DNA from 2 places in the Terrisporobacter hibernicus genome. Region 2 is predicted to be linked to the other one. Evidence: a T-box and tRNA genes for the amino acid it is inferred to sense, from the RefSeq annotation. Region 2 holds a T-box; the other holds one or more tRNA genes.

Region 1 (10,603 bases), 2.0 Mb from region 2:
GAACGTTTGAAATAGGATTATGAATTCGTATTCTTATTTGAAAATCAAATGATAAGGGGTGGATATCAATGAAGGATAAAAGTATAAATGAACTATTCAAAATGTCACAAGAAGGCAATAAACAAGCAAGGGACTATCTTGTTGAAATGAATATGAAGCTAGTTTATAAGATAGCTAATAGTTATAAAAATTCCGATAAATTAGATTTTGATACTGCAGTTCAAGAAGGTAGTATTGGATTGATAAAAGCTATAGATAAATTTGAAGTAGATAGGGGATTGCAGTTTTCAACATATGCAGTATGGAGAATAAGAGGTGAAATGCAAAGATTTATGAGGGACTTAAAAGAAGATAGACCTTATAGACCTAAAAGAAGTGACTTTGAAACATATAGAAAGATATTTCAAGCTAGAAATAGATTATCTCAAGAATTTCATGGAGAACCAACTAATCGTGAGGTGGCTATATATTTGGGTATGGAGCAGTTGGAAGTTGAAAGAGTTATAGGAGTAATGGAAAACCGAACTAGTATATACAGCACTAAGTACTATAACAAAGATGGAAAAGATGACATATTAATATATGAATCAATAGAGGACCAAGACAACATATCAGAAGAACAACTCATAAACAAAATGATTATAAGAGAAGCAATGAAAAAGTTAGATGAAAAGCAAAAGAAAATAATAGAACTTAGATATATAAATGATCTAACTCAAGTACAAGTAGGAAAGATATTAAATGTTACTCAAGTTCATGTATCAAGAATAGAAAGGAAAGCCTTAAAGCTATTAAAAGAAGCGATATAGGAGGAATTTATGAAGAAGATATTAGGAGGGAAAGAACATAGCTGCATTAACTGCGGAGGAACTATGATATATATCCATATATCTAGAATTGGAGTAGTAAGCCAGTGTCGAGAATGTGGCAATTGTGTATCTGGAAGAGTTAAAGAAGAAGTAAAAATATATAGTTATGAGGAGAAGAGATAAATATGAGTAATTTAGAAAATAACATAAAAGATTGTATAGCTAATGAACTTGAAAAAGGTGTAATAGAAAAAGTAATAGCACAGCAGTTAGAAAAGTGTATTGAAAAATCAATAAGTGATATGTTTAGCTGGGGTGGTGATGTTAAAAAAGTTGTGGAGGAAAAAATTAAATCAGTAATGGTTCCTTACTTAGAGAGTTACGACTATTCTAAATACATAACAAAACTTGATAGTGTATTAGTTGATGTATTGAAAAATACAGCATTAGATAATAAGAGACTTTTAGAAAATTTTAAAAATTTAATGACGAGTGAAGATATTCCTAAAGTAATTAAATTAACTGATATATTTGATAAATGGAATGAATACTGCAAAAAAGAAATCGATAAAAATGATATTGAAATGGACTATGATGGTGGATATATAAACACTAGATTTACTGTAGAAGATGTTAGTAATGATTGGAGTATTTATAAAACATATATGGTTGTATTTGAGTGTGAAGAAGATGAAGATATAAAGCTTGAATTTAGTATTCAAGCATACGAACCGAAAGAAGATACTGGATTCACTAGTAATTATAAAAATGTTGGGGATTTAAGAAACTTAAGACATTTAAATGACTTTGAGATCCTAATGATGAGGATAAGCAAAGGTTACAAAAATATAATTGTAGATAGCTTTGAAGAAAGCGAAGAAGTATTTGTTGAAAATGATGAATGTTAGGGGGAACAAATGAAAAGAACTAAGAAAGATAACAAAGAGATTCTTAATGTGGTAGGGATAGCAAAAGAATATGTAAATGCTGGATATAAACCTGGACAAGCTATAGATATGGCCAAAGAAGATTTAAGAAAACAGGAGATTGAGAAGTATGAAAAGTAGAGAAGCACAGGAGCAAGCTGTAGTCATAAGTTGGTGTAAAATGCAAGAAAACATATATCCAGCACTTAAAAATATATACGCAATTCCAAATGGAGGATACAGAAATAAGATAGAAGCAAAAAATTTGAAACTACAAGGTGTTAAATCTGGGGTCCCGGATCTACATCTAGCTTATCCAAATAGTTTTTACCATGGATTATATATAGAAATGAAGTGGGGTAAGAATAAACCTACCGAAAACCAAGAAGATTGGATTAAAAGATTATCGGCAGTAGGTTATAAATGTGAAGTTTGTTGGAGTAGTGAAGAAGGAATCGAAGTCATAAAACAATATTTAGGCATTAAATAAAAAGAGGTGGCTATATGAGAGAAATATGGAAAAATGTAATAGGATATGAAGGATTGTATAAAATTAGTAATTTAGGCAGAGTGAGAAGCTTTTTGAATAATGGTGGGAATATAGTTCAAGAAGGTAAGCACAAAGCTATATTTCAAGACAAAAACGGATATATTTGTGTAAGAATTTCTAAAGATAAAAAAGCTAAAAATCAGTTTGTCCATAGATTAGTAGCAGAAGCTTTTATACCTAATCCTCAAAATAAACATCAAGTGAATCATATTGATGGAGATAAAACAAATAATAATGTATCAAATTTAGAGTGGTCAACACCAGAAGAAAATATACAACATGCTTATAAAAATGGCCTTAATATTCCTCTTAGAGGTGAAATTAATCCTAGATCACAAAAGGTTAAGTGTATAAATACCGGAATAATATATTCATCTATAAAAGAAGCACAAAGAAAAACAGGAGTATACCAAGCGAGTATTGGAAAATGTTGCAAAGGTGAAAGAAATTATGCTGGCAAGCATCCAACAACAGGAGAGAAGTTAATATGGGAATATTATAAACCAAATGAACAAGTTATAAAAAATTACTTAGGGATAAGGGGATGATATTTTGAAAAATACACTAGCAGATTTGAATAATCACTTATTTGAACAAATGGAAAGACTTAACGATGAAAGCATAGTTGGAGGAAACCTAAAAGAAGAAATAGACAGAGCTAATGCAATGGCCAAAGTAGCAAGTCAAATTATAAATAATGGTAATTTAGTTTTAAAAATAAAAGTAATGCAAGATGAAAGAGCCATAGAAGAAGAAGAAATACCACCAATGCTAGGTTCTAGTAAGGAGTCTCCCAAAAGAAAGTAAAAAAGCACATAGATGGACAAAAGAAGAAGAAAAATACTTAATATCAATTATAGAAGGAAGGCACTACAAAGATATAATCGAGTTAATGAAAAATAAATTTGGTAATGAATATAGAAAGGAACAGTTAAGACAGAAGGCAAGAAAATTAAGAGTAAGTACTAGATTAAATGGTGGTTTTAAAAAGGGACATTCAATAAACGCATTAGATATTGGAAGTGAATCTATAGGTAAAAAAGGCTTTGTAATGGTAAAAATAGCAGAGCCAAATATATGGGAATACAAACATAAAATGATATGGGAAAAAGTAAATGGTAAAGTACCAGAAGGATACTGTTTATTATTTGCAGATAAAGATAAATCAAATGTATCTTTGGATAACTTGTTATTAGTCAGCAAAAGAGAACGATTCATAATGAACAAATATAGTCTGATTCATGATAATAAAGACTTTACAGTTACAGGACTTAATATTGCAAGGCTTATGTTAAAAATAAGCGAAGTTAAGAAAAGGTGATTAAATGAAAATATTAATCTACACAGTAATAGCAGTATTGATATTAGATATATTGATTGTGTTAGCAAGAATTAGAGCGGCAAATAAAAAGTAGGTGAGAATGTGGCGATAGGATTAATTGATGTAGATAGTAAAATACCTAATTTAGTATTAATGAAAATATCTAATTATTATAAATGCTTAGGCGAGGAAGTTGAGTTTGTACAAGAAAGTAAAGAATATGAAAAAATATATGCAAGTACGATATTCACTAGATCTAAAGATAAAGTTGAAAAACTTATAGAAAAATATGGAGACAAAATTGAAATAGGTGGTACTGGATGGGATATAAAAAAAGAATTACCTATAGGAATAGAAAAAACTAAACCAGATTATGACTTGTATTCAGCGCAAGAGATAGCAGCAAGAATGAAAGGCATAATGACAAAAGAAAAGAAACTTAAAAAAGCAACAGAAATAGTTAATGCAGGTATGGGATTTACATCGAGAGGTTGTGTAAGGAATTGTGGATTTTGTTTTGTTCCAACTAAAGAGGGCAAGTTTCACGATGTAGCAGAAATTAAAGATATTATAAATCCTAAAAGCAATGTAATGATTTTACATGACAATAATTTTACAGCGGATCCATATTGTGTGGACAAGCTAAAAGAAATAAAAAAACGTAAATTGATAGTAGACATCAACCAAGGTTGTGATGTTAGATTAATGAATGATGAAAAAGCTTATTGGCTAGGACAAGTAAGGCATCTTAGAAGTGTTCATTATGCATGGGACTTAATGGACTATGAGGATAAAGTATTAGAAGGTATAGAAATACTATCGAAATATGTTAAGAAGTATAAACATATGTGTTTCATGCTAGTTGGATTTAATACAACTTTTGAAGAAGATATGTATAGATTTAGAAAATTAACAGAAATGAAAGTAGATCCATTTGTAATGATATATAACCAAAAAAATGATGTAAGATTAAAACATTTTGCTAGATGGGTAAACGGAAGAATATATAAAAAGTGCAAATTTGAAGAATATGGACCGTGGATAAAAGCACAGGTTACATATAACCAACTTAGTTTTATATAACAATAGAATAGAGGATTAAACTGTTATAGTCTTAATTCTCTATTCTCAAATAAGAATCAATTAATAATAAAAATAGAGGTGATTAATTGTTAGAGGAGTTAAAAGAAATACTTAGCAACTTATATGCACAGTATGGCTTAACAGACGACACTCTAAGATTAAGCCAAGTACTAGATAAACTTATATATCAAGAAATGAAATATTAGGAGGGAATAACAAATGAAAGAATTTCAAGGAACTGGAAGTATTGTAATAGATTTTGGGTTTTCTATTGAAGCAAATAGTTTAGAAGAAGCAAAAGAAAAAATTATAGAGGCAGAAGGATTAGACATAAACATTGTAGATGATGAAGGGAATAAAATAGTTAATGATTTCGATGTAAATGATTGGTATATAGTAGATAAAGCACAGCAAGGAAATATACAACAATCTGGAATTAACGATTTTGATATTTGGGAGGAAAAATAGTAATGATAATAAACAAATATATAGTTCATGTTTTAGATAGAAATAGTGAGAATCCAATCTTAAATGATTTTGAAGGAAAGGTTAGTTTAGAAATAGGTAATTTCTTTCAAAAGACAATCAAGGGAATAATAAAAGATACAGATCTAAGAAAAGCAGTATTCAATAATTATGAGGAAAACATAGTAAGACAATGTAGTAAGCAAATAATCTACGATGAAAAAAGTTTCATACTAAATTCAAAAGAAATAGCAAGTTACTTATTTGAAGCAATGAAAAATAATGATGAAATAACATCTTGTGATTTAGCAATAGTAATGTACACAAATAAAGACCAAAGAGGGGTTGCGATAATCAAATTAGACTATAAAGGCTTGATACATCATGATATTGCATTAGTGGATGATAAGTTCAATGTTAGCATAAACAAGAATGAATCAGCTTTAAGTAACTCAAAACCAAAACAAGCAGCACTTATAGAAGCACATGGACTTAATGATGAATATCAACTAAGGGTACTGGACAAGCAGTATGAAAATATGGGTGTAGAATCTAAATTTATTAAGAAATTTCTAGATGTAGAAAAAATAGTAGATGATAGCTATAAAACAAAAGAGTTTATCAAAGTTACTAATAAAGTGCTTGAGGTATGCTGTGGAAATGAACCTAAAAAGTTAGAAGATATAAAATCTCTAATGAATTATATGTTAAAAGAAAATAGTGTATTTGATATGGATAGATTTACAGGAAATGCAGATGAAGATACAAGTAAATTATTAAAAGAATATCTGGAAGAAAAAGAATTATATAAAGATTTCAATATAGATAAAAAAGTAGTTGAAAAGGCACTTAAAAACAGAACTGTTAAAACTGATAGTGGATTTAAAATAAGTGGAGATTTAGTATATTTTGAAGATCCTATGAAATACAGCCTAAGACAAAATGAAGATGGAACGTGCGATATAGTAATTAAAAATATTAGTTTTTATGAAGGATAAGAGGTGGGAAAATGGCAGTAGATGATTATACAACAGTAGATAAGGTTGAAATAGATGAACTTATAGAATTGACAGTAAAAGGAGAATATTTTATGCAATGTACTCCTATTGAACATTACACTATTGAGGGGCTAAAAGAAATATCAGAAAAAGCTAAGAAAAATAATTTGGTTATGACTATTTCAGAAGAACATAGTAACTTTTATCAAGGTGTTTTAATATGTTTGATCCAGAGAAATGATGTAAAAGGATGTATTGAATATATCTAAAGAATAGCTGAATAGGGGTTAGTACTTGAATATTAACTCCTATTCTAAAATAGGGAGATGATTGTATGTTATTCAATAGAGCTTATATAAATGAGTTAAAATCAGAAAACGAAAAACTTAAAAGACAAAAAGAAGAATATGCATATGAAATGATAAAGTCTATGGATTCAAGAGATTCTTATAAAAAGGCAAATATAAAATTGATAAATGACATTGGGAATTTAAAAAAAGATATAGAGAGTAAAGAAAATAGTGTATGCAATTTGTTAGAAGCAAATAAGGAGCTTAGTTTATCTAATAATTACTTAGAGAATAAAATAAAACTGCTAGAGCAAGTTATAAAGCAGCATGAAGAGAATGAATGTGAGTTAAATACTGAACTTTGTAAGTATAAAGGAATAGTTGATAAGATAGATAATTGCACTAGGATGGTTGAAGGGAGAGGAATAAATGAATAATATAAGTTGCAAACTAGTCAAAGACCCAAAAGAGAAAGTTACGACTGATAATATAAATGAAGAAATGGCGAAATACTGCAAAGAACATAGTGTAACTTGCAATGATTTGTGTGGAATTTGTGCAACTGAATATATATTAAAAAACTACGATGTAACAAGAAAGGATAATAAATAAAATGGAATATACAGATTATAGACAAGCAGTAGAACACAATAAGGACTTATGCAGTACAATAGCCATGGAAGAGAATGCAGAACTTATACAAGCTATTTCAAAGGCTAAGAGAGGTAAACTTGATAAAGATAATCTAGCAGAAGAAATAGCAGATGTATTGATTTGCATAGATTGGATTCAAGAAATATACGGAATAAGTCCAGCAGAGGTATATAGTTGGATAGATAGAAAAAAAGAAAGAATAGTTGCAAGATTAAATACTGGAATATTTAAGTAGGAGGAATATATGAGAATACATGAACTAAAGATATTACCTAAGTATTTTGAAAGAGTAGTTAATCGTGAGAAAACTTTTGAAATAAGAAAAAATGATAGAGATTTTCAAACTGGTGATGAAATAGAGCTGAAAGAATTTGATAATATAAGAAATGAATTTAGTGGTAGATGTGTATTTGGAAGGATAAGTTATATACTCAATAGTGGAGAATATGGGCTAAAACAAGGATATTGTGTGTTTTCTTTTAAAATAAATAAAGTAGCTATGGAGGAATTGAAATAAATGAGGAAAGTTAAAGAAGGTAATGTTATATTTTTAATACCAAAACAACCAGATACAATGGATTTAAGATGTAGTTGTTGTGGGATAGTTAAAAATGAACTTGATATAGATGTTTTAGAAGGGATTTATAGATGTGAATGTGGCTCAAGTAGTTTTATTCCACAAATTGAGATAGAAGAAATGATGTAGAAAACTGGAGGGAATATACATGACTAAAGAGGAATTTGATAAGTTGTATAAAAGTACAGAAGGGAAATTGTTTGGATATAAATACCTAGAAGGAAAGATAGAAAACAAGAATATAGAGATATTAAAAGAAAAGAATGAGTTCTTTGGATGTACTGGGATAAGATATGATGGTATAAAAACAAGTAAAACCTATAATGTACCTAAAAGTATTGAATTAGAACTTATAACAAAAGAGAAAAAAATAAATAAATTAGAGTATGAAAAAAATGATCTAGAATATGAAAAAAGAGAAATTGAAATAGCGATTAACAATTTCAATATGCAACAGAAAGAATTATTTGAAATATTGTATATGAGCAAAAGAGTTAGAGTGAGTAGAAGAGAAATAACATCAAAAATGCATATAAGTAAGACTACATATTATGAGTTAAGAAAATCACTTGTGGTAAGTGCTATTAATAGTATGCATCCTCAAATACTGATAGATGAAATATATACTAAGATGGTGAATTAATGATAGATTTAGAAACAGGTTGCTGCATATATGCTACATTACTTATGCTTATATGGATAATACAATTCTTTCAAAATGGAAGTGAAAAAACTAAATGGAAATACGAAATTGGAGATGAAGTTATAATATATAACAATGGTAAATACTTTGGATGTAAAGTATTAGAAAAAAGATATTATACAAAAGGGAAAGTAAAAAATAAGCCATGTTATAAATTAAAAATATTCAGCAAATGCATAGATATAATGACAGTGAATGAAGATGAAATATTGTGCACTTCAAATGAATATGGAAGATTTCCAAGATATGATAAATAGAGGGACACTTTTAGGACAAAGTACGGACAAAGTACGGAAAAAATATGTAAAATCGATGCTAAACTATTAATATAGAATAGTTTCATAATTTTTCACTGTCAAAGAAATGACTTAAATTCTCATACAAATTTAAGTTTCTGGAGGAAGGTACGGTAAAGCCTTCCTCAATATGTTGGCATTGGATTATAAGGGATTAAATCATATCGAAGGCCAAGAATGATATTAAAAACTTATACTGTGGTTCGAATCCATGGGCTGACCAATACGTATTAGACTGGATGATAACAGTATAAAATTAATCAAGCCATATAATTTAAACGGCAAAATTATGGACGTAATCCGTAGATGTAGGTTCGAATCCTGCTATGGCTTCAATAGAAGGAAAACTAATAAACCCAACATAAAAGTTGTAATAATAAATTAATCGTAGGGTAATGCGATTAACATTTACTTAAAAATAGTAGTAGTAACAAATAGTTTAATTATTTCAATAAACACTATATATTGTATAGACCTAATGACTTTTAAAAAGCCTAGTTCTAACATAACTAGGCTTTATTTGTGAAGGTGAGGGTATCTTTAATTGTTAGTTCAAATCTAACGACCTTCTTATATGTAATTTCTCAAAATATTCCCCTAAATTTAAGGAGTGTCTTAATAGATGCTCCTATTTTATTTTGTGAAATAAGCACTTACAGAAATGTAGGTGCTTTTATTATATAAAGAGTTTGCTGGATAATTACCAGCCCTCTTATTCTAAAAAGAATAGGAGTTGATCTAATGCAAGAAGTTTGGAAAGATATCGATGGTTATGAAGGTAAATATCAAGTTAGTAATTTAGGAAGAGTTAAGAGTTTGAATTATAACAGAACAGGCGAAGAGAAGTTATTAAAACCACTAGAAAATAAATGTGGTTATGTGAGAGTAGTGCTTTATAAAGACAGACGAGCTAAAAATTATCTAATTCATAGATTAGTAGCAGAGACTTTTATACCAAATCCAAACAATTATCCTATTATAAACCATAAAGATGAAAATAAACAAAACAATAAAGTTAAAAATCTTGAATGGTGTACTTATGAGTATAACAATACTTATGGATCAACAATAGAAAGGGCAGTAGAAAAAAGAAAAGGATATAAGCACACAGATGAAATTAGAAGGAAAATAAGCGAAAGTAATAAAGGCAAGAAATACTCTGAAGAAACCATAAATAAAATGAGAAAATCAAAATTAGGTCCCAATAATCCTATGTATGGTATGACAGGTAATAAAAATCCTATGTATGGTAGAAGAGGTAGTAAAAACCCAAACGCCATAAAAGTTATATGCATAACAACAGGTGAAATATTTAATTCAATTAAAGAAACAGAAATGAAGTTAAAAATATGTCATATAGTTGATTGTTGTAGAGGAAAAAGAAATTATGCAGGCAAACATCCGGTTACAGGTGAAAAATTAGTTTGGAGGTATTATGATGAGTAGGAGATGGATAGATGCAAATATAATAGCTAATGTAACAGAAGTACCGGAAGAGTTAAAAGATTTAGCATCTCTAATGAAATCTGTACCTAACTTTAACAAGGTAGATGGTGCAAAGAAAGTATATTCAAGAAAAGAATATATTATATTGGCAGTTAAGAATGGATATATAGTTTATAATACTTTAAAACCTTTTGAAAAATCTCATACGCATATTCGTTCATTCAATATGTCAAAGACTATTATAGAAAACTGTATTAACAAAAGAACACCTAAAACAAATAACTTATATTTACTAGAAAGTCATATAAGAATATCTACAGATAAAAAATATATAAAACTAGTAGAGGAATTGATTGAAGCTAAGAAAAGTAAAGATAAATTGAAATATAGAAATAAAAATATAAATAGCAAGAAGAAATAAGCATACAATTAATATATAATCATAGTAAGGGGTGATTGTATGAAGGAAATAAAAAATAAAGCTT
Region 2 (20,302 bases):
ATAGTAAGGTCATTTTCCTTGATGAAATAGAAGAAAGAAGAGAGATAAATTATGAAGATAAAGAGTCTAAGTTAGACTTGGAAATATGTTTGCAAAGAGTAGATTCTCAAACTAGAGAAATGATAAAGCTTAAATATTATATGGGTTATAAGCTAGAAGAAATAGCAATAATTTTGGATGTGCCTATAGGAACGGTGAAAGGAAAAATGTATAGTGCACTTAAAGATATGAAAAAAGAGTTGGAGGTGAGATAGTATGAAAATTGATGATAAAGAAATAGAAAAATTATTAGAAAATTTTGATGGTGAAAACATAAATGTTCCTGATGAACTTGAAGAAAAATTAAATATAAAGCTGAAAGAGCTAAAGCCTAATAAGAAATATAAAAAATGTATATATGCATTAGTTGCATCTATTTTAGTAGTATGTGTTTCATATGGTACTATCCCATCTTTTAGAACTTTTGGAGATACAGTATTTAAATATATATTTGGAGATATTGGAGTAGAAAATGCAGTGAATTTTGGCTATGTTGGTTCGAAAAAACAAAATATAAAAATAGGTGACTATAATATAAGAATTGAAAATATGTATATAGACAACCTAAGAATTAGTTTTGATGCAATAATAGAAAATGATGTAAAGAATATGTCAGGTAGAAGTGTTCTATATGTTGAGGGACTTAAAAGTAATGAAATAACAATAAATAATGGAGGTTTTAATAGAGAAAATAAAGAACTAAAGGCAAATGTTTTAATAATTGGAGATGGAGTAGGTGAAATAATAAAAAATAAAAATGAATTAGAAGTTGAGCTAAAACTAGTAAAGTATAATAATACTAAAGATGAGATATTAGGTAAATCAAAAATGACTATAGAAATACCAAAGGAAATGAAAACAAGTGAAAATATAGAAATAAATAAATCCATAAAAGAAAAAAATCTAAATTTCAATATAGAAAAAATAGAAGCGTCTCCAACTATGATGTACTTATATACTAGTGGAAAAGTAAAAGGTATAGGAAATATTCAAGGGATATATAATTTCAAGATAATATCTGATAATGGAGAATTATATAAAGAAAATATAGCATTAGCTGGAATGGGACATAAGGATGGATATAAACAGAGTATAGTTCCATCAGTTTATTATGATAAAAGCAAAACATTAAATTTAAAAGCTGAAGGGGTTCTTGTTGATGCTAATAAGAAAATAAAGATTGAATTAAATGATGATTATCCTAAAGTGATAGATTATTTTGGGACTAAAGTAACTATTAAAGAAGTTAAATATAGGAATAATAGACTAGTAGTTGAAGTTTTGAATAATGATGATATTGCTTATATGGGTGTAAGCTATATAGATAAGGATAGTACAATAGAAGGTTATTATAGTGATTCAATTCATGGGCTTATATTTGATATAGATAAAAGGGATAGTTATGATCTAGATTTAGGAATAATTCTAAAGTATAAGATACCTATAAATGTGGAGGTAGAAAATACGTTAATTAAAAAGTAAGTTTAAAAAGGAGTATAAATATGAAAGTAGTCAAGTATATTATAAATTGTACAATAATATTGATGATTTTATTTATATCTGGATGTAATCATATTAACAATAATAATATAGACCAAATCGCACTTGAAGAAGCTAAAAGAATAGTAGCTAATGAAGGATACTCTCTAGAATCAGAAATACTTAGTGAATCTGACATTTTAGTTGGAGATGCAGGTGCATTTAAATTGATAAAAGAAGCTAGCATAGAAGGTGGATATTCTAAGGATAATTTTAATTCAATGACAGAAGATAGGAGAGTAGTATCATATAAATTAAAGGAAAAATCTAAATTTAAAGATAGACCCATAATGTTATGTTTAGTTATAGACAAAAACAAGGTAATAGGGGCCTACTTAGATTATGATGGGTATTATCCGAGTATTTCACCTATTAATTTTAAAGAAAATATTAAGTAGTAAAGATTTATACAATCAAAATAAAAATAGTAGCTTATGTAAGCTACTATTTTTATTTATTAAAGACAAGATTTTATATAATCAACAGGAACATCCATTTTAATAGCTACATTTTCAGCAGACATTCCTTTATTTATAAATCGTCTAACTACCTTATTCATATTTTCTCCAACTTCAATAATGTGTTTATCAGGATCATAAAAACGGACAACTTGCTGACCCCAGGAATGTTCAATAATAGGATGGACATAACATATTCCTGGAATTTGATTCAATTTTGAGATGAAATTATCAAAGTCATCTTCTTCGAAATATAACTCACTATTATTTGCACCAAAGAAAACTTCATTTTTGGGCTTATTTATAAAACTACACCAAGACTCCTTTGTTTGGAGGGCTATTCCCCCAGTTAAAGTTACATTTGCCCCAAAATCTAAAACAATATCTAAATCTAAAACAGTAGAATAAAATAGTTTAGACTTTTCCATGTCAGAAACTACTATTAATGGGTTTGCAAATTTCATATTAATCACCCCTTTATTAAAATTATATATTAATTAAATTCTAGCTAAAAACTGTAAGGGTTGTAAATAATAAAGTTTACATAGCAATAATGATAGCTTATACTAGTATTAATATTTTAATTTAATGAGGTGAATAGATGAAGTTAGATTTAGAAAATATGCTATACATATTAATATATATGACATTTTTTCTATCAATTATAAGTTGTATAGCTTATTTTTGTAAAAAAAGAATATCTCATCAAATTGAATATATTTTAATAAAAAATATATCTCTAGATATGTTTAAGTACTCTGAGAAGCTAGAACCAAAAGAGTATTTCAGTTATCAAAAGTATGATATTTGGAGGTATTGTAGCTTATTTTAATTGAAATGAAACATTTTATAAAACCAAACTAAAAATCAAAGGAGATAATAAAATGAATTTCATTTCAGGTATGTTACAAGATTTATTAAATATATTATTCAGTTTTACAGGGGATTTAGGGATTGCCATAGTAGTTATCACTTTAATGGTAAAATTAGTTTTAATGCCTCTATCTCTAAAACAAAAATTTGCGATGAGAAAACAACAAGACTTGGTAGAAAAAATGAAAGACATAAAAGAAAAATACAAAAATAATGCTAAGGAAATGGAAAAGCATCTGCAAGAACATTCAATGGAAACTATGAAAAGTATGATGGGATGTTCAACAATTTTACTACAAACGCCAATAGTATGTGCACTTTACCAAACATTTTTAAATATGCCGAATACGTCACCAAGTGTGTTAATACCATGGATTAGTAGTTTAAATGTTAGTGATAATTTATTTATAATACCTTGTATATATACTTTAACTATGTTGGCTCCAAATTTAATAAGTATGATACCTTATTTTAGAACAAGCTCACAAGTTATGTTTAATAAGCAAATGATTATATCCACAGTAATTATGGGGATTTTGTTAACAGCAAGAACTCCTGTAGCAATAGGGCTATATTTTATAACAAGTAGTTTATATACTTTAGTGGAAGATATCTGTTTTAGAATATACTTAAAGAATAAAGGTAGCTTAATTTAATTGATAATAGAAACCTGCTTCAAGTTTTGGAACAGGTTTTTTTTAATCTATATAATAATTGAATATATTAATATGGAAAATGTCTAAGAAGTGTCTTAGGCATTTTTTGTTTGAAATATTGATAACATGGAAACTATAATTATAAAACCTTATAAGGAGTATATGTTATGAAATGTGATGTTGTAATTATTGGAGCGGGTCCAGGAGGGGTAGCTGCTGCTCATAATTTAATAAACAATAATATGTCTTGTATTTTAATAGATAAGCAAAAATTTCCGAGAAATAAACTTTGTGCAGGGGGAATAACTTATAAAACTTTTGAATTAATGAAAACTCTAAAGTTACATAATGAATTTAATACTGAAAACTCAGTACTAAGTGAAGGTGGTAGTTTATATTTAGAGTATAAGCACATAGCTGATATAAAAACTAAAGGGTTAACTTATTTAGTAGACAGATTTGAATTTGATGATTATTTAGTTAAAGAGTATAAGAAAAAGGATGGTATTTTTATAGAAGGTACTGGCGTTAGAAAAATTAATACAAAAGAAAACATAATAACTTTATCTGATCACCGAGAAATTAAGTTTAAATATTTAATAGGTGCAGATGGAGCTGTAGGTATAACAAAAAAGTTAGTTGATGAAAAATTTAATGCAAATGGATTTTGCCTACAAGTAGAAGTTGACAAAAATAAGTTTAATTATGAGGGAAATAATATGTCTTTGTATTATGGAATTATTCCACAAGGATATGCTTGGATATTCCCAAAGAAAAATAGCTTTACCATTGGTTTTGGTGGAAACTATGATAAAAAAATAGACTATCATAAAGAATTTGAAAAATTTTTAAATAACTTGGGTATAACTTGTGAAAGAAAAAAATTCAAAGGTGCTATGTTACCTTTTGGTGAATACATAAAGACTCCAATTAATAAGGAAAAAAATTTATTACTGGTTGGAGATGCAGCAGGTTTAGTGGACCCATTTACAGGCGAGGGAATATATTTTGCAATGTTATCGGGAATAAAAGCATCCAATACGATTATTAATGCTTTAAAAACAAATGATACAAATGAGATTGATAAATATATTGATGAAATTAATGAAATCACCAAAAGCATAAGTAAAGGTGCTAAGCTTAAGAAACTAGTTTATAAATTTAGAAAGCCTATTTTTAATGCTATGAAAAATGAGAAATTCGGAAGTTATATATTTAATGACTGTTTGTATGAATCAAATTATGATTTATTAGAAATTGTACTTCATCATAAATAAATACTTAAAAAGGGAATGTATATAAGCATTTTTCTTGTGATACATTCCCTATATTTATATAAACATTATTAATAATCTAATTGTTTTAAAGTTAAAAATACTATGTCATCAGACATACTACTTAATTTATAAAGTCTAAGTTTTTTCTCAATTTCTATATTAGTCTTATCGCAGTTACTAAATAAATCTCTTACAGTCTCTATAGCGGAAGTACGTATAGTTATACAACCTCCACCTCCTAATTCAAATCCTAAAGTTAGTGTTTCAGAAAGTTGATTTTTCATTATATTATAAAGTTCTTTTCCATAAGCTCCTTTAATAACTATGTAATCCCATTGCTCTTTTAAACCCAATAATAATTCATCAGGATTATAAGCTTCAAATGCTGTATTTTCTCAAAGTAGATGTTGACCTACTCCTGTTTTTTTATGAACATCATATCTTTTACAATTATTTTTTCTTAGATATAAGTCTAGATAGTTCATTTGATTTTTCCTTTGAAAATATTGTTACTAAAAAATATTTTACTTATTGTAGTGATAAAAATGTAAAATGTTTTGGTACAAAGATATAATTTATATCAATTATATAAGAACGCATCTTTGCATTTTTGTAAGAATACAAAAATTGTATTGACTGAAAACAAAAAAACATGTAATATGAAGTTAAGTTCATATGAAGTTTATTTCACATGAACTCAACTTCATATTGTGAGTGTCTGTATAGGCAAGGAGGATTATTTTGAAAAATAAACTTATTGAACGTATTTTGTTTTCTATTTTAATTATTGTGATATCAATAGTAAATATCTTATTGGGAAAACCATCTAATATATATGTTGATACTTTTTATATATTGATTGGATTGATTGCATTCGTTTATACAATATTTGATTATTATATGTATAATAAAAATCGTAAAGAAGTAGATGATCAATTGTCAAAGGAGTACGATGAAAGAGATGAGTTAGTAGATGGTAAAGTGTCTAAAATCACATTAAAGGTAATTTTAACAACTATTTTTATAGTAATGTTTGTTTCGAAATTTACAATTATAAATGGAGATATTTCATTATTTATAATACTAGTTACCTTTATAATAACTGAATTTTTAGCACGAAAATATTATAACTATATAATATAAATGTGGTGAAATAATGAAAAATAGAGTTAAAGAATTACGTCTAGAACATGGCATAACTCAGCAAGAATTAGCTGATAAAGTATGTGTATCATCGAGAACAATTATATCATTAGAAAAACAAAAATATAACCCGTCGGTTCTTCTTGCATATAAAATTGCTTCGGTATTTAGTTTATATATCGAAGAGGTATTTATATTTGAAGAAGAGGACAAATAAAAAAAGAATAAGGAGATAGCACGATGCCAGGTATATTTATGATGATTTTTGGAGCGATATTAGTAGTTTGGGGAACATATAGAATGAAAACTGATGACGCTTTTTTTGGAAAAACCCAAAGAGGGAAAAATATATTTAATCTAATAATTTTTGGGGAAGCTTCTGGAATAGGTCAATTAGCAGGTGGGGTACTTTGTATAATAATAGGTATTGCTTCTTTTATAATTAAATAAAGTTAAAACAAAGTAACTTATATTAAAATAAAAAAGGTATGAATTCTATGCGAGTTCATATCTTTTTTATTTTATATCGATATCAGATATCTAAATAGAATTTAAAAATTTATATAAAATTAAAATAGTAGAATAATATTCTAGTTACAAATAATAAAAGAGATATTTATAGATTAAAACTATTTTAGATAATTACTTTATTAATATATCTAGGCTACAATAATGATATATAGAATATTATAGGAGGGAATAAGGATGGAGAGTAATTATAAAGTAGCATATTATAATGAGTGGAAAACACTGCAAAAAAGAGATTTTAAAAACGTGGAAGAAATAAGAAATGTTACATATGACGAAGATAAGAAAGAATTTTATATAAAAGTATTTAATAGAGAATACATCTTAAATTGTAATGATGAAACAATAAGACGAAGTGATGATAATCAAATACCAAGTGTTGAAACTGGGGTTATGATATTAAATTATTTGTCCTTTACAGAAAATAATATAGATAAAACTAACAAGTGGGTAAGTCTAAAAGAAATACCAAATGGAGGGATGATGTTTTATCCGGCTTTCTATAAAAGTAGTATAGTCAGTTTAATTAACACTTTTGGTTATGATTCATCAAAATTAAGAAAGTGTGGAGAAAATCTGGGTGGAAAAGAAATAAAAATGGGTGATGTAGCATTTGAGTTTGAAGTTTTTCCAAAGGTATTTTGTCGTGTTGTAATATGGGAAGGTGATGATGAAATTTCTCCAAGTGCCACACTTTTATTTGATTCTTCTGTGCAATATATGATGCATGTGGAAAGTATAATTGGTCTAGGAGGATATGTAATTAATAAAATTATTAATGAGATAGGAAGAGATTAATATATGTAATCAGTTATTTTAAACCTTGATTAAATCTAGTAAAAAACGTAAAATATAAAGATATGATATTAAAGAACTGAATTTAAAATAATTATAATAAATAGATTAAAAGGTGATTATATAAAATGATAAAAGAAATAATAGTAGTTGAAGGAAGAGATGACGTTACTGCTGTAAAAAGAGCGTTGGATTGTGAACTAATAACTACTGGAGGATTTGGATTCCCTAAAGGAGTTATGGAAAGAATTAAAGCAGCTCAAGAAAGAAGAGGTGTTATAATTTTTACTGATCCAGATTTTGCAGGAGAAAAAATTAGAAAAAAAATAGCAGCAGAAGTACCAGGATGCAAGCATGCATTTTTACCAAGAGAAGAAGCCAAAAAAGATGGAGATATAGGAATAGAGAATGCATCTCCAGAAAGTATACTAAGAGCTCTAAATAAGGTTAGAACTGAAAGCACAGAAAAAAGAACTGAATTTTCACAAGTTGACTTAGTAACAAACGGACTTATAGGCAATGAAGATGCATCTTATAGAAGAGATACTGTAGGACAAATACTAGGAATTGGATACGGAAATGCTAAGCAATTTTTAAACAGGTTAAATAACTACGGGGTTTCAAGAGAAGAGTTTAACAAGGCAATAGAAAGTTTATAAGGAGACGAATATGGATAGATTATCATCGCATAAGGCAACAAAAGAAGTTGTTCAAAAACATAATTTTAAATTCTCAAAGTCATTGGGACAAAACTTCTTAATAGATACAAACGTAATAGACAGAATTATTGAAGGAGCAAGAGTTAAAGAAGGAGATTACGTAATAGAAGTAGGACCAGGAATCGGAACACTTACAAAAGAAATGGGTAAAACGGCACAGAAAGTTGTTGCCATTGAAATAGACAAAACATTAATTCCTATATTAGAAGAAACTTTATCAGATTTCCCTAATATAGAAGTAATCAATAAAGATATATTAAAAGTTGATGTGCAAGAACTAGTAAAAGAAAAATTAAATGGAGGGCCAGTAAAATTAATAGCGAACCTTCCATACTACATAACTACACCAATAGTTATGAAGTTTTTAGAAGAAGATATACCAGTAACTGATATAGTTGTTATGGTTCAAAAAGAAGTTGCTGATAGAATGAATGCTAAGCCTAACACTAAGGATTACGGAGCATTATCAGTAGCAGTTCAATATTACTGTGATACAGAAATAGTCGCAAAAGCTCCGAGACATATGTTTATGCCACAACCAAATGTTGATTCAACAGTTATAGGACTTCATGTAAGAGAAGAACAAATATATCATGTAGATAATGAAGATGTATTCTTCAAAACTGTTAAAGCATCATTTGGGCAAAGAAGAAAAACTCTTCTTAATTCATTAGGAGGACTTGGATTTTTAACTAAGGATCAAATAAGAGAGGCTTTACAAGAAGCCAATATAGATGAAAAAAGAAGAGGAGAAACTCTATCAATAGAAGAATTTGCAGCATTATCAAATGCAGCAAATAGAATTCACAACGAAAATAAATAATTACTTAAAGTCAGTCTTAGGACTGGCTTTTTTGTGCAAAAAATTTCAAAAGGATCTTGTTGGTAAAAAATGGTTTACAACTATATCCATTAGTGATACATTATAAATAGATATAGATATATCCATTAGTGATATATCTTAAAAAGATATAAAAAGGTAGAAGGTGGTTAAAATTAGTAGAAATAATTCTTTACAAGAAGAACAATTGACAGAACCAGGCTATTATATATTACTAGCATTACTAGTGCCAATGCATGGATATGGAATATCTAAATATATAGAAGAACTAACGCAAGGAGAAGTTTCAATAGGTCCTGCAACTATGTATACTATGCTGAAAAAAATGCAAGTACAGAGTTATATAACTTTAGAGGGAGAAGAATCAAGAAAAAAAATCTACAAGTTAACAGATAAGGGAAATATGGTTATTAGAAAGGAACAAGATAGAAGATACAAAATGGCACTTCATGGCGTTAAAGCTTTTGAAAGAATAGGAGGAAAATAAGGCATATGAGCAAACAATTTAAATATAAAATGAGTGGTGGATTAGTTTTATCTGAAGAAAAAGATATGAATAAGCTTAGTAAATTGGCAAAAGAGGGGTGGATATTGGAATCTTTTGAAAAGCTATCGTATAAACTAAGAAAAGATGAACCAGAAGATGTTGTTTATTGTTTGGATTTTAATGAGGATAAAGATGATGAAAAATCTTATTTAGAGTTATTTGAAAATACTCCATGGGAATATGTATGCTCATGTGAAGGATATTATTTTTTTAAAGCACCAGTGGGTACGAAACCTATTTATACAGATAAAACAAGTAAAAGTTTAAAATATGAAGTTTTATATAAATCAATAAAAAGAGAGATAGTAGTTATATTAGCAATTGTAGTTTTATGTATGATAGGAGCACACTTTTCACGATCAATTTTTATTAATTCAATATGGATGAAAATATTTAGAATGGGATTATATATAGTAGCAGGTGGAGGTTTAGGCTTAACAGTTTCACTATTAATATGTGCAATAAAAGCTTACAAAAATATAGTTAAATAATATAAATTTTAAAGTAGAATGAAACATTTTATTAACAAATAAGTGGAATAAAATGCTTCATTCTATTTTTATGTGACAAAAACTAATACTGAAATAAATAGCTAGTTTAGTTATATGAAAAAATTCAGAGATATTCATAGTACTTAATAAATAAGTTATTACATATAATTTCTTGAGAGATTATGTTAAGGGGTGAGAAACTGATGGCTACCAAAAGAAAGTTTAAAAGAGATTATATTATGCTAGAAGCTAAAGACATGAACTATAGATTTAAAGATAAGGTATCGCCAAAGGCTTTTGTGAAAATTGAAGTCACTGATGAGAAATCAGTTATAGCTTTGTATGCTGAAAACCTAAAAAGTGTAAGTGAAGGATATTCAGTAGTAGCAATAAGAAGTGACTACGAAACCATAGATTTAGGTAACTTTAATGTTAATAGTCAAGGAAAAGGTGAGTTTAGCCTGGATATGGGTGATGAAGACATAGACATAAAAGGAATAGCGGTTGTACAAGATAGAGCAGTACCACTTATAGGTTTTAAGGGGAGCAAAATAGAAAACTTTGAAGAAATATTATTTCCGCCACAATATGAGTTTGAAGAAGTTGATGATGACGAGTATGAATACGAAGAAGTAGAATATGTTGAGGTGGATGATGTTATTGATGACGAACCTATTGATTATGAAGATATAAATGAAGAAGAAGAAGTAGACGATGACGAGTATGAGGAATACGAGGAATATGAAGAAATAGAATATATTGAAGAAGATGAAATGAGAGATAATGAATATGAGTATGAGGAAGTTATTTATGAAGAAATTGAAGAAGGTGAATACGAGGAAGTAGATGATGATGAATATGAAGAAGTTCATCCTAATATACAGCACAAAGTTCAAGAAAAGAAAAATACTAAAAGTAGAGATGATGACTATATTGAAAAGAAAATAAACAAAGCCAAGTCTGTTTTAGAAAAGCAATACACAAAAAATGCTTATGAAACAGTAAAAACAAAAACAGAATCAACAAAAACAGCTGGGACATTATTAATGCCAAGACAAATAAAAAAAGGTTTAAAATATTTTAGAGAAGTAAAACCTTTTGTAGCAGATTATATTGATAGTACCAGATGGTGGAAAATGGAAATTAATCCAACGACTTTATGTGGATATACAATGCCATACTTAGGTTATGTAAATTCTTTAAACTACACTATGTACAGCGATGCTATAATGCAATCTTATAAATACAGACACTACTTATTTGGAGTACAGTATGATGAATATAATAAGAGACAATATTACATTTATGCAGTGCCAGGAAGAAAAAATGAACAACCAGATAAAGGAAATACAGGATTTACAAGATATCAAGCATGTGATAATAGAAATAATTCTTTAGGTTACTGGTTATGTTTTGTGGATTGTAAAGCGAGAAGAATAGTTAAATAAACGGTTTATATTATATAATACACATGAAATAGTAAGTTAGATGTAATGAAAAGAACTATTTAAAATAAATTAATCTTAAAATTAACAACAAAAAGTTATATAATAGTTATATAAAACATTTAACCGGGGGTAAGACATGGCTAGAAAAAGAAGAATAAAAAAATCAGTGTTTTTAGTTGCAGCTATTATACTATTTTTTGGTGTATATATTATATCGTTTACTCTTTTCTCTAATAAAGACAATAGCAGTAAAGACAATGCAGTGAAAATAGAAGAGCCTGAAGATAATAGATCTTTACTTAAACAATTAGAGGAAAAAGATAAGATATATTTATCTGATGGTACTGTATCAGATGTTAGAGTTGATGAGCAATTATTAGAAGAGTTAAGATACTCTTTTGAGGATATTAGCAAAATAAGAAAACCAGCATCTTATGAGTCTACTTATGAAGGATATTCAGATGATGGACTAAAGTTTTCAACAAATTTAGATGTAATAAGAATTTATACAGTCAATGAAGAAGAATACTATAAAATTCCTGTAGCATCTAAAGATGAATTAAAAAAAATATTAGATAAGGGTATCTATACATCATTTGATTTTATAAAGCAATATAAAACATGGAAAGAAGTTAAGATAACTTATAAAGACACAACTAAGAATTTAAGCAAGTGGAAATATGATGACATAGCCAATACAATGGCTGCGAAGAGAGTGGTTGGTAAAGTACAACCAGAAAAAAGTAAGGAAAGAAGTAAATATAATTTTGTAATTGAAATTAAAGCCGATAATTATGAAGCCAAAGTTGAAGTTATGGGAGCTAACTACGTACAAATAGAATCCAAAGGATTAAATTCTTATTACGAAGTGCATACAGCTTTATATGATTATATTAAGGATGAGGTTTTTCAATTATCTAAATAATAAAAAAGTAGAAAATTTGATAAGTCAAATTTTCTACTTTTTTTATTATTACTTATTTTCTTCAAGTAATAATTCACCTATACGGTAAACAGGGCCTGCACCAGCAGTTATTAGTAAATCGTTAGGTTTCATATTAGCTTTTAGGTAATCAACAATATCTTCGAATTTGCTGATATATATAGCATCCACATTGTTGTGATATAGTTTTTCAACCAAGTCTTTAGAATGAATATCTCCTGGATCATCTTCTCTAGCAGCATATATGTCAGTTATTATAACTTTGTCTGCAGAGTAGAATGCTTCTCCAAATTCATTGAAAAGAGATTTTGTTCTACTATAAGTATGAGGTTGGAATACACACCATAAAGTAGATTTTTTTAGTTTTTTAGCAGCAGCTAAAGTTGCTTTTAATTCTGTTGGATGATGAGCGTAATCATCAACGATTAAGGCATCGCTATAAGTACCTTTAATCTCAAATCTTCTTCCAACACCTGTGTACTTGATTATGCTATTCTTCACATCTTCTACGCTTATTCCAGATACTAAAGAAACTATTATTGCAGAAGTAGCATTGTAAATGTTGTGTACACCAGGAACTGATAGTTGGAATGTTCCTAAATCTTTTCCAAAGTAAGTTAAATCAAATGATCCAAACCCGTTATCATTAAAATGAATATTTTTAATAATAACATCATTGAAAGCTTCCTTACCATACTTGATTATATTAGCCTTAACATCATGTAATATTCCATCTGTATTAGGGCTATCACCATTTATTACAAAGTGACCATCTTTAGGTAATAACTTTCCGAATTTGTTAAATGAAGCTTTAATTTCTTCTATTCCAGAAAAATAGTCAAGATGATCTTCCTCTATATTTAAAACAATTGCTATTTTAGGATTAAAGTTCAAAAAACTATCAGTATACTCGCAAGCTTCTGTTATGAAGTTTTGAGAGTTACCTATTTTTACATTACCACCAATTGATTTTAAGTTACCACCAACTAATATTGTTGGATCTAAGTTAGTTGAACCAAATATAGTTGATAACATAGAGGTAGTAGTAGTTTTTCCATGAGTACCTGAAACTGCTATTGAGTTTTTATACTCTCTCATTATTTGACCTAAAAATGCAGCTCTATTTATTGTCAGTATATTTTTGTCTTTTGCAGCCATAAGCTCTTCATTGTCTGTGTGTATAGCAGCAGTGTAAACTACCATATCTAATCCATTAGCAATGTTTTCTTTTTTTTGGCCAATATAAATTTTTGCACCTTGTGCTTGAAGTTTATCTGTCATTGAAGATTTGCTCATGTCTGAGCCTGAAACTTCGTAGCCCTTATTAAGGCAGATTTCAGCTAAAGCACTCATACTTATTCCGCCTATGCCGATGAAGTGTATCTTCATAATAATAAAACCACCTTTCATTTAATTTATTTCTATGAATAAGAACAATTTTTGTGGTATAATTAAATAATGTTCAATATTTTAAGTATCATATGCATATACTAATTCATATATTATAGTTTATTTATTTTTTTGTAATATATGAAACATAACTAATATTATATCATATAATAAAATCTTATGCATTATTTACTTTATACCATAAATGTTGTAATTGTAGGAGGTTACTGAAACAATGAAGTTTAAGAGAACGGAAAGAATTGGTGCTATAGTCAAGATATTATCTGACAACCCAAATAAAATTTATACATTAAGCTATTTCACAGAAACATTTAATGCTGCCAAGTCTACAATTAGTGAAGATTTATTAGTTGTAAAAAATGTATTCGAAAAATTACAATTAGGTAAAGTTATAACAATTTCTGGAGCGGCTGGTGGAGTAAAATACATACCTAAAACATCAATACAAGAAAATCAAAACTTCCTAATGGAATTATGTGAAAAAATAAGTTCCCAAGATAGAATTTTATCAGGAAGATTTCTATATTTAATAGATTTAATATATGATCCAACAGTTGTAGCTAAAATAGGAAAAATATTTGCTTCAAACATAGATTACTCTGAAGCAGATTATGTAGTTACTATGGAAACAAAGGGGATACCTATGGCTCTTATGACTGCAAAAGCTATGAATTTACCATTGGTTATAATAAGAAAAGACATAAAGGTTTCTGAAGGACCAACATTAAGCATGACTTATGTTACAGGATACAATTCAAAAGTAGAAAGTATGAGTTTACCAAGAAAAGCTATCAAGCCAGGAAGTAAAGTTATTCTTATAGATGATTTTATGAGAGGTGGAGGAACAATAAAAGGTATGACTCAACTTATGCAAGAATTCGGTGCAGAAGTAATAGGAACAGGAGTATTCATAACAACATCAATACCAGAAAATAAATTAGTTGAAGATTATATATCTTTAATAGAAATAGATACAAGAGAAAACGAAATAGTTGTTAAACCGAATTTAAAAACATTTAAAGATGAATATAGAACTGAAGACGTTGTGGATACTACTTTAGATAATGTGGCTGATGATGAAATTGATGAATAATTCAAACTAATTCCAACTGTATAATTATTTTTATGGATAAAAAATAAAAAAAACTCCGAAAAATTAAAGGAATTTGTTAAAAAGTATAGAATTATTTACCAAACAGTTTATAATTATATTGGGTAAATTGTATTTTGTCAAAATCACAAAGGGGGATATTGAGGTATGAACATAACTGACGTAAGAGTAAGAAAAATTACTGATGAGGGGAAAATGAAATGTATAGTTTCAATAACTTTTGATAATTTATTCGTAGTGCACGACATAAAGGTTATCGAAGGTCAAAATGGGCTATTCATAGCTATGCCAAGTAGAAAAGTTGGAGAAGGTAACTTTAGAGATATCGCTCATCCAATAAATGCAGAAATGAGACAAGTTTTAGAGGATGCAGTTTTAAAAGCATATGAAGAAGCATTAGCTCAATTAGAAGTTGCTGCAGAATAATTAAATAAAGTGGGAATATTTTAAAAATTTGCAATAAATAAACGAGTCGACTTAATCGGCTCTTTTTTAATATAAAATATACGACTATTAAGATAATAATGTATTATTTTTATTTTATTGCTAATAATAAAAATATCTAAATAAAAATGTTACAAAATAAAAAATATTATTAGATTTGAAGAAATGTTGACAAAAACATGAAATAAAATTATGATTATATCATAAGATATAATATAAAAATTAGTTTTATATAAAGGCAATGATAAGAACAAGTAATAATTAATAAAGATAAACAGAAAGTTACCGGTTGATGAGAGGTGCATATACAATTAATTATGAATACATCTTTGAGCTTCACACCGAAAAATGTTGAGTAGGCTGTGACGAATTTGACACACGTTATAGTGTCATAGTATTTATTTAGATACTAGCTGAGGTAAACGGTGTGAACTGTTTATAAATGAAGGTGGTAACGCGAGATATGCTCTCGTCCTTTTTAAGGACGAGGGCTTTTTTTATTATAACAAATTATAAAATTGATTTTTAAAATATAATTATAAAGGAGAGGAACACTATGTCAATGACGACTTACGATGAATTAGTTGCTAGAGGATTGGTTGCTCAAGTAACAGATGAAGAAGAATTAAAAGAACTTATAAATGCAGGTAAAGCAGTATTTTATATAGGATTTGATGCAACTGCAGATAGTTTACATGTAGGACATTTTATGGCCCTATGTTTAATGAAAAGACTACAGATGGCAGGAAATAAACCAATAGCACTTGTTGGTGGAGGAACTACAATGGTAGGGGATCCATCTGGAAGAACAGATATGAGAAAAATGATGACTCCAGAGCAAATAAATTACAACTGTGAATGCTTCAAAAAACAAATGAGTAAATTTATAGAATTTGGTGAAGATGAAGCTTTATTAGTTAACAATGCGGATTGGTTGTTAGATTTGAATTATGTAGAATTATTAAGAGAAGTTGGAACTCACTTTAGTGTTAATAGAATGCTTAGCTTTGAATGTTACAAAAGTAGAATGGAAAGAGGACTTAGTTTCTTAGAATTTAACTACATGATAATGCAAGCTTTTGACTTCTATCATTTATACGAAAAATACGGATGTCAAATGCAATTAGGTGGAAATGACCAATGGAGTAATATGCTTGCTGGTACAGAACTAATAAGACGTAAATTAGGAGAAAATGCTTATGCATTAACTATAACTTTACTTCTTAACTCAGAAGGAAATAAAATGGGTAAAACAGCTAATGGTGCAGTATGGCTAGATCCAAACAAAACTTCTCCATTTGAATTCTACCAATACTGGAGAAATGTTGGAGATGCTGATGTATTCAAATGTATGCGTATGTTAACATTCTTACCATTAGAAGAAATAGAAGCTATGGAAAAATGGGAAGATAATAAAATAAATCAAGCCAAAGAAGTTTTAGCATTTGAATTAACTAAGTTAATCCATGGTGAAGAAGAAGCTACAAAATCACAAGAAAGTGCAAGAGCTTTATTCTCAGGAGCAGCACATGATAACATGCCTACAACAGAATTAACTGATACTGATTTAACTGATGGTCAAATAGATATAATATCATTATTAGTTAAAAGTGGATTAGCTCCAACTAGATCAGAAGGTAGACGTAATGTGGAACAAGGAGGAGTAACTGTAGATGGTGAAAAAGTTGATGACTTCAAAGTTACGTTTACAAAAGATGATTTAACTGGTGATGGTATGGTTATAAAACGTGGAAAGAAAAAATTCCAAAGAGTAGTTATAAAATAATTAAATAATAAATAGCAGTAGCTACCAAATTATAGTTGCTGCTATTTTTGTGCATACTAAGATAATGCAAAGAAATACAAAAACCTAGTAATTTTATAAAAAAAATGCTATATTATAAATGACAATAATACGATTGAATTATATACTATTCAACAAATAATACACCATAATAGTAACAATTATAAAAAACCTTATTGAAATGGAGTGAAAATATGAACTTTAAAGCCATAATTCTTGCTGCTGGAAAAGGTACAAGAATGAAGTCAAAATATCCAAAGGTTGTTCATAAAGTGTGCGGAAAAGAAATGGTTAACCATATTATAGATGTATCAAAAAAATCTGGCGTTAAAGACGTAGTAGCAATATTAGGTCATGAATCAGAAGTCGTAAAAAATATATTGCCAGAAGATACTATGATTGCAATGCAAACAGAGCAACTAGGAACAGGTCATGCTGTTAAAATGGCAAAAGAATACATAAATGATGAAGACACAATAGTTATTTTATGTGGAGACACACCTCTTATAAAAGAAGAAACCCTAAAAAAATTATTTGATTACCATATAGAAAATGAATATACAGCTACAGTTTTAACTACAAAAGTTGATAACCCAGCTGGATATGGAAGAGTAATAAGAGATGAAAATGGTGATTTACTAAAAATTGTTGAGCAAAAAGATGGAAATGCTGAGGAATTAGCAGTAAATGAAATTAACTCTGGGATTTACTGTTTTAAAGGTAAGATGCTAAGAGAATCACTAGACTTACTTGATAACAATAATGCTCAAGGAGAGTATTACTTAACTGACACAATAAAAATATTAAGAGATAAAGGGTTTAAGGTTGGAGCATTCAACGGTTCTACAATTGAGGAATTAATGGGTGTAAATTCTAGATTAGAATTATCTAAAGCAGAAACTCTTATGAGAAAAAGAATAAATGAATTCCACTTATTAAATGGAGTTACTATAATAGATCCAGCATCTACTTATATAGAAACAGATGTGGAAATAGGACAAGACACAATAGTATATCCAGGAGCTATGATTCATGGTAAAACTAAGATAGGTAATGAGTGTATTATAGGAATGAATACTTCTATAACAAACTCAACTATAGGAGATAACACAGAAGTTAAAAACTCTACAATAATAGATTCTACTGTAGGAGAAAATACTACAGTGGGTCCTTATGCATATTTAAGACCAAAAAGTAACATAGGAAACCATGTTAAAATAGGTGACTTTGTAGAAGTTAAAAATGCAACAATAGAAGATAATTCAAAAGCATCACATCTGTCATACATAGGAGATGCCCATGTAGGTAAAGATGTTAACATAGGATGTGGGGTAGTATTTGTAAATTACGATGGAAAAAATAAATTTAAATCAATAGTAAAAGATGGAGCGTTTATAGGTTCTAACTCGAACCTAGTTGCACCAGTTACAGTTGAAGAAAAAGGATATATAGCAACAGGGTCTACTATAACTGATGATGTACCTGAAGGAGCTTTAGCTATTGCTAGACAAAGACAGGTTATAAAAGAAGGTTGGGTAGTCCAAAAAGAAAAAAGAGATGAGAATAAATAGCTAATTATTATTTTAGGAAAACACCTAATAATATTTATATAATTTTCAGGAGGATAAGTAATGAATACTAGCGGAAGCGAGATTAAAATTATTGCAGGTAATTCGAATAAGGAGTTAGCTGAAAAAATCGCAGAATATATAGGAGTAAAGGTTGCTGATTGCCAAGTAACAACATTTAGCGATGGAGAAATAAGCGTAAACATTAATGAAACAGTTAGAGGTTGCGATGTATTCGTAGTTCAATCTACTAACAACCCAGTTAACAACAACTTAATGGAATTATTAATAATGATAGATGCACTAAGAAGAGCATCTGCAGGAAGAGTAACAGCAGTTATACCATACTACGGATATGCAAGACAAGACAGAAAAGCTAAGGCAAGAGATCCAATCACAGCTAAATTAGTGGCAAACTTAATAACAGCAGCAGGAGCAGATAGAGTTTTAACTATGGACTTACATGCTTCTCAAATACAAGGATACTTCGATATCCCACTAGACCATTTATTAGGAGGAAGCTTATTAGCTAGCTACTTTAATGAGAAAAATATAGAAGATTTAGTTGTAGTTTCACCAGATTTAGGAAGTGTTACTAGATCTAGAAAATTTGCTAATCAGTTAGAGGGAGAAGTTCCAATAGCTATAATAGACAAAAGAAGACCTAAAGCTAATGTTTGTGAAGTAATGAACCTTATAGGAGATGTAAAAGGCAAAAATGTTATTATGCTAGACGACATGATAGATACAGCTGGAACTATAACAAATGCAGCTAATGCGCTTAAAGAATTCGGAGCTAAAAATATATATGCTGGTTGTACACACGCAGTATTATCTGGACCAGCTATAGAAAGAATAGAAGACTCTGCAATTAGTGAGTTAATAGTTCTTGATACTATAAAACTTCCTAAAGAAAAAGAAAATGATAAAATAAAAGTATTAACAGTAGCAGAAATGTTTGGAGAAGCTATTAAGAAAATATTCTCTAATGAATCTGTAAGTGTTTTATTCTAATTAGTAATTTATATGTAGGAGATATTAGTCTATAGATTAATATCTCTTTTTTTAGTTAAATTTACAATTTGAAAGTGCTAAATTAAAAGATTGAAATTGAGTATTAAATTACATAGTTCTGGTAATGAATTTAAATATACGATTTAATTTATAGAATTTGGAGGAATTAACATGGTGATTTAAATAATTACAAGGAGTAGACTATGAATATATTTGATATATTAAAAATAGCAATAGAGCTTGAGGCATCAGATATACATATTACAGTAGGCAGTATGCCAGTTGCTAGAGTAAAAGGAACATTTACAAAAGTAACAGAAAATATACTAACAAAGCATGATACAGAAAAGATGGCAAGAGAAATTTCTGGAGATAAAAACTTTAATAAAATTGAAAAATATGGTGAATGTGATTTTTCTGTGGCTATAGAAAGTGGAGAAAGATTTAGGGTAAATGCTTATAAACAAAAAGGAAGTTATGCTATTGCAATAAGAGCTATTACTTCTCAAATTCCTTCTTTCGAGGACCTAGGATTACCTGATATACTTAAAACTTTTACAGAAAAGCATAAAGGGCTAGTATTAGTTACAGGACCAACAGGAAGTGGTAAAAGTACGACACTTGCAAGTCTCATAGACATAATAAATAAAAATC

Evidence for each region. A T-box is a leader RNA that pairs with one kind of tRNA and senses whether it is charged. The one in region 2 lies ahead of tyrS (tyrosine--tRNA ligase), so its partner is inferred to be a tRNA-Tyr.
Region 1: it encodes a tRNA-Tyr, which carries the amino acid that the T-box ahead of tyrS (tyrosine--tRNA ligase) is inferred to sense. The anticodon was not compared.

The regions. Positions count from the first base shown of each region.
Region 1 covers NZ_CP081135.1:3,760,755-3,771,357, forward strand. Annotated here, with positions in the region: gene JW646_RS18320 (hypothetical protein) at 1-15, shown strand, start outside; gene JW646_RS18325 (sigma-70 family RNA polymerase sigma factor) at 69-809, shown strand; gene JW646_RS18330 (hypothetical protein) at 819-992, shown strand; gene JW646_RS18335 (hypothetical protein) at 995-1,717, shown strand; gene JW646_RS18340 (hypothetical protein) at 1,727-1,876, shown strand; gene JW646_RS18345 (VRR-NUC domain-containing protein) at 1,866-2,225, shown strand; gene JW646_RS18350 (HNH endonuclease) at 2,240-2,833, shown strand; gene JW646_RS18355 (hypothetical protein) at 2,838-3,092, shown strand; gene JW646_RS18360 (HNH endonuclease signature motif containing protein) at 3,178-3,606, shown strand; gene JW646_RS18365 (radical SAM protein) at 3,709-4,689, shown strand; gene JW646_RS18370 (Spo0E family sporulation regulatory protein-aspartic acid phosphatase) at 4,776-4,895, shown strand; gene JW646_RS18375 (hypothetical protein) at 4,909-5,157, shown strand; gene JW646_RS18380 (nucleoid-associated protein) at 5,160-6,152, shown strand; gene JW646_RS18385 (hypothetical protein) at 6,164-6,421, shown strand; gene JW646_RS18390 (hypothetical protein) at 6,487-6,879, shown strand; gene JW646_RS18395 (hypothetical protein) at 6,872-7,054, shown strand; gene JW646_RS18400 (MazG nucleotide pyrophosphohydrolase domain-containing protein) at 7,056-7,331, shown strand; gene JW646_RS18405 (ASCH/PUA domain-containing protein) at 7,341-7,613, shown strand; gene JW646_RS18410 (hypothetical protein) at 7,614-7,802, shown strand; gene JW646_RS18415 (hypothetical protein) at 7,822-8,316, shown strand; gene JW646_RS18420 (hypothetical protein) at 8,316-8,633, shown strand; tRNA gene JW646_RS18425 (tRNA-Tyr) at 8,936-9,005, shown strand; gene JW646_RS18430 (NUMOD4 domain-containing protein) at 9,414-10,118, shown strand; gene JW646_RS18435 (hypothetical protein) at 10,108-10,539, shown strand; gene JW646_RS18440 (hypothetical protein) at 10,579-10,603, shown strand, end outside.
Region 2 covers NZ_CP081135.1:1,721,400-1,741,701, reverse strand. Annotated here, with positions in the region: gene JW646_RS08410 (sigma-70 family RNA polymerase sigma factor) at 1-254, shown strand, start outside; gene JW646_RS08405 (DUF5643 domain-containing protein) at 256-1,521, shown strand; gene JW646_RS08400 (hypothetical protein) at 1,542-1,976, shown strand; gene JW646_RS08395 (VOC family protein) at 2,036-2,500, opposite strand; gene JW646_RS08390 (hypothetical protein) at 2,638-2,868, shown strand; gene JW646_RS08385 (YidC/Oxa1 family membrane protein insertase) at 2,921-3,565, shown strand; gene JW646_RS08380 (geranylgeranyl reductase family protein) at 3,733-4,842, shown strand; gene JW646_RS08375 (hypothetical protein) at 4,911-5,195, opposite strand; gene JW646_RS08370 (hypothetical protein) at 5,584-5,985, shown strand; gene JW646_RS08365 (helix-turn-helix transcriptional regulator) at 5,999-6,202, shown strand; gene JW646_RS08360 (hypothetical protein) at 6,226-6,435, shown strand; gene JW646_RS08355 (DUF3786 domain-containing protein) at 6,691-7,311, shown strand; gene rnmV (ribonuclease M5) at 7,437-7,967, shown strand; gene rsmA (16S rRNA (adenine(1518)-N(6)/adenine(1519)-N(6))-dimethyltransferase RsmA) at 7,978-8,850, shown strand; gene JW646_RS08340 (PadR family transcriptional regulator) at 9,014-9,355, shown strand; gene JW646_RS08335 (DUF2812 domain-containing protein) at 9,361-9,906, shown strand; gene JW646_RS08330 (hypothetical protein) at 10,110-11,354, shown strand; gene JW646_RS08325 (hypothetical protein) at 11,491-12,279, shown strand; gene murC (UDP-N-acetylmuramate--L-alanine ligase) at 12,328-13,686, opposite strand; gene purR (pur operon repressor) at 13,922-14,800, shown strand; gene spoVG (septation regulator SpoVG) at 14,966-15,244, shown strand; T-box leader at 15,495-15,742, shown strand; gene tyrS (tyrosine--tRNA ligase) at 15,825-17,048, shown strand; gene glmU (bifunctional UDP-N-acetylglucosamine diphosphorylase/glucosamine-1-phosphate N-acetyltransferase GlmU) at 17,261-18,637, shown strand; gene JW646_RS08295 (ribose-phosphate diphosphokinase) at 18,698-19,648, shown strand; gene JW646_RS08290 (type IV pilus twitching motility protein PilT) at 19,852-20,302, shown strand, end outside.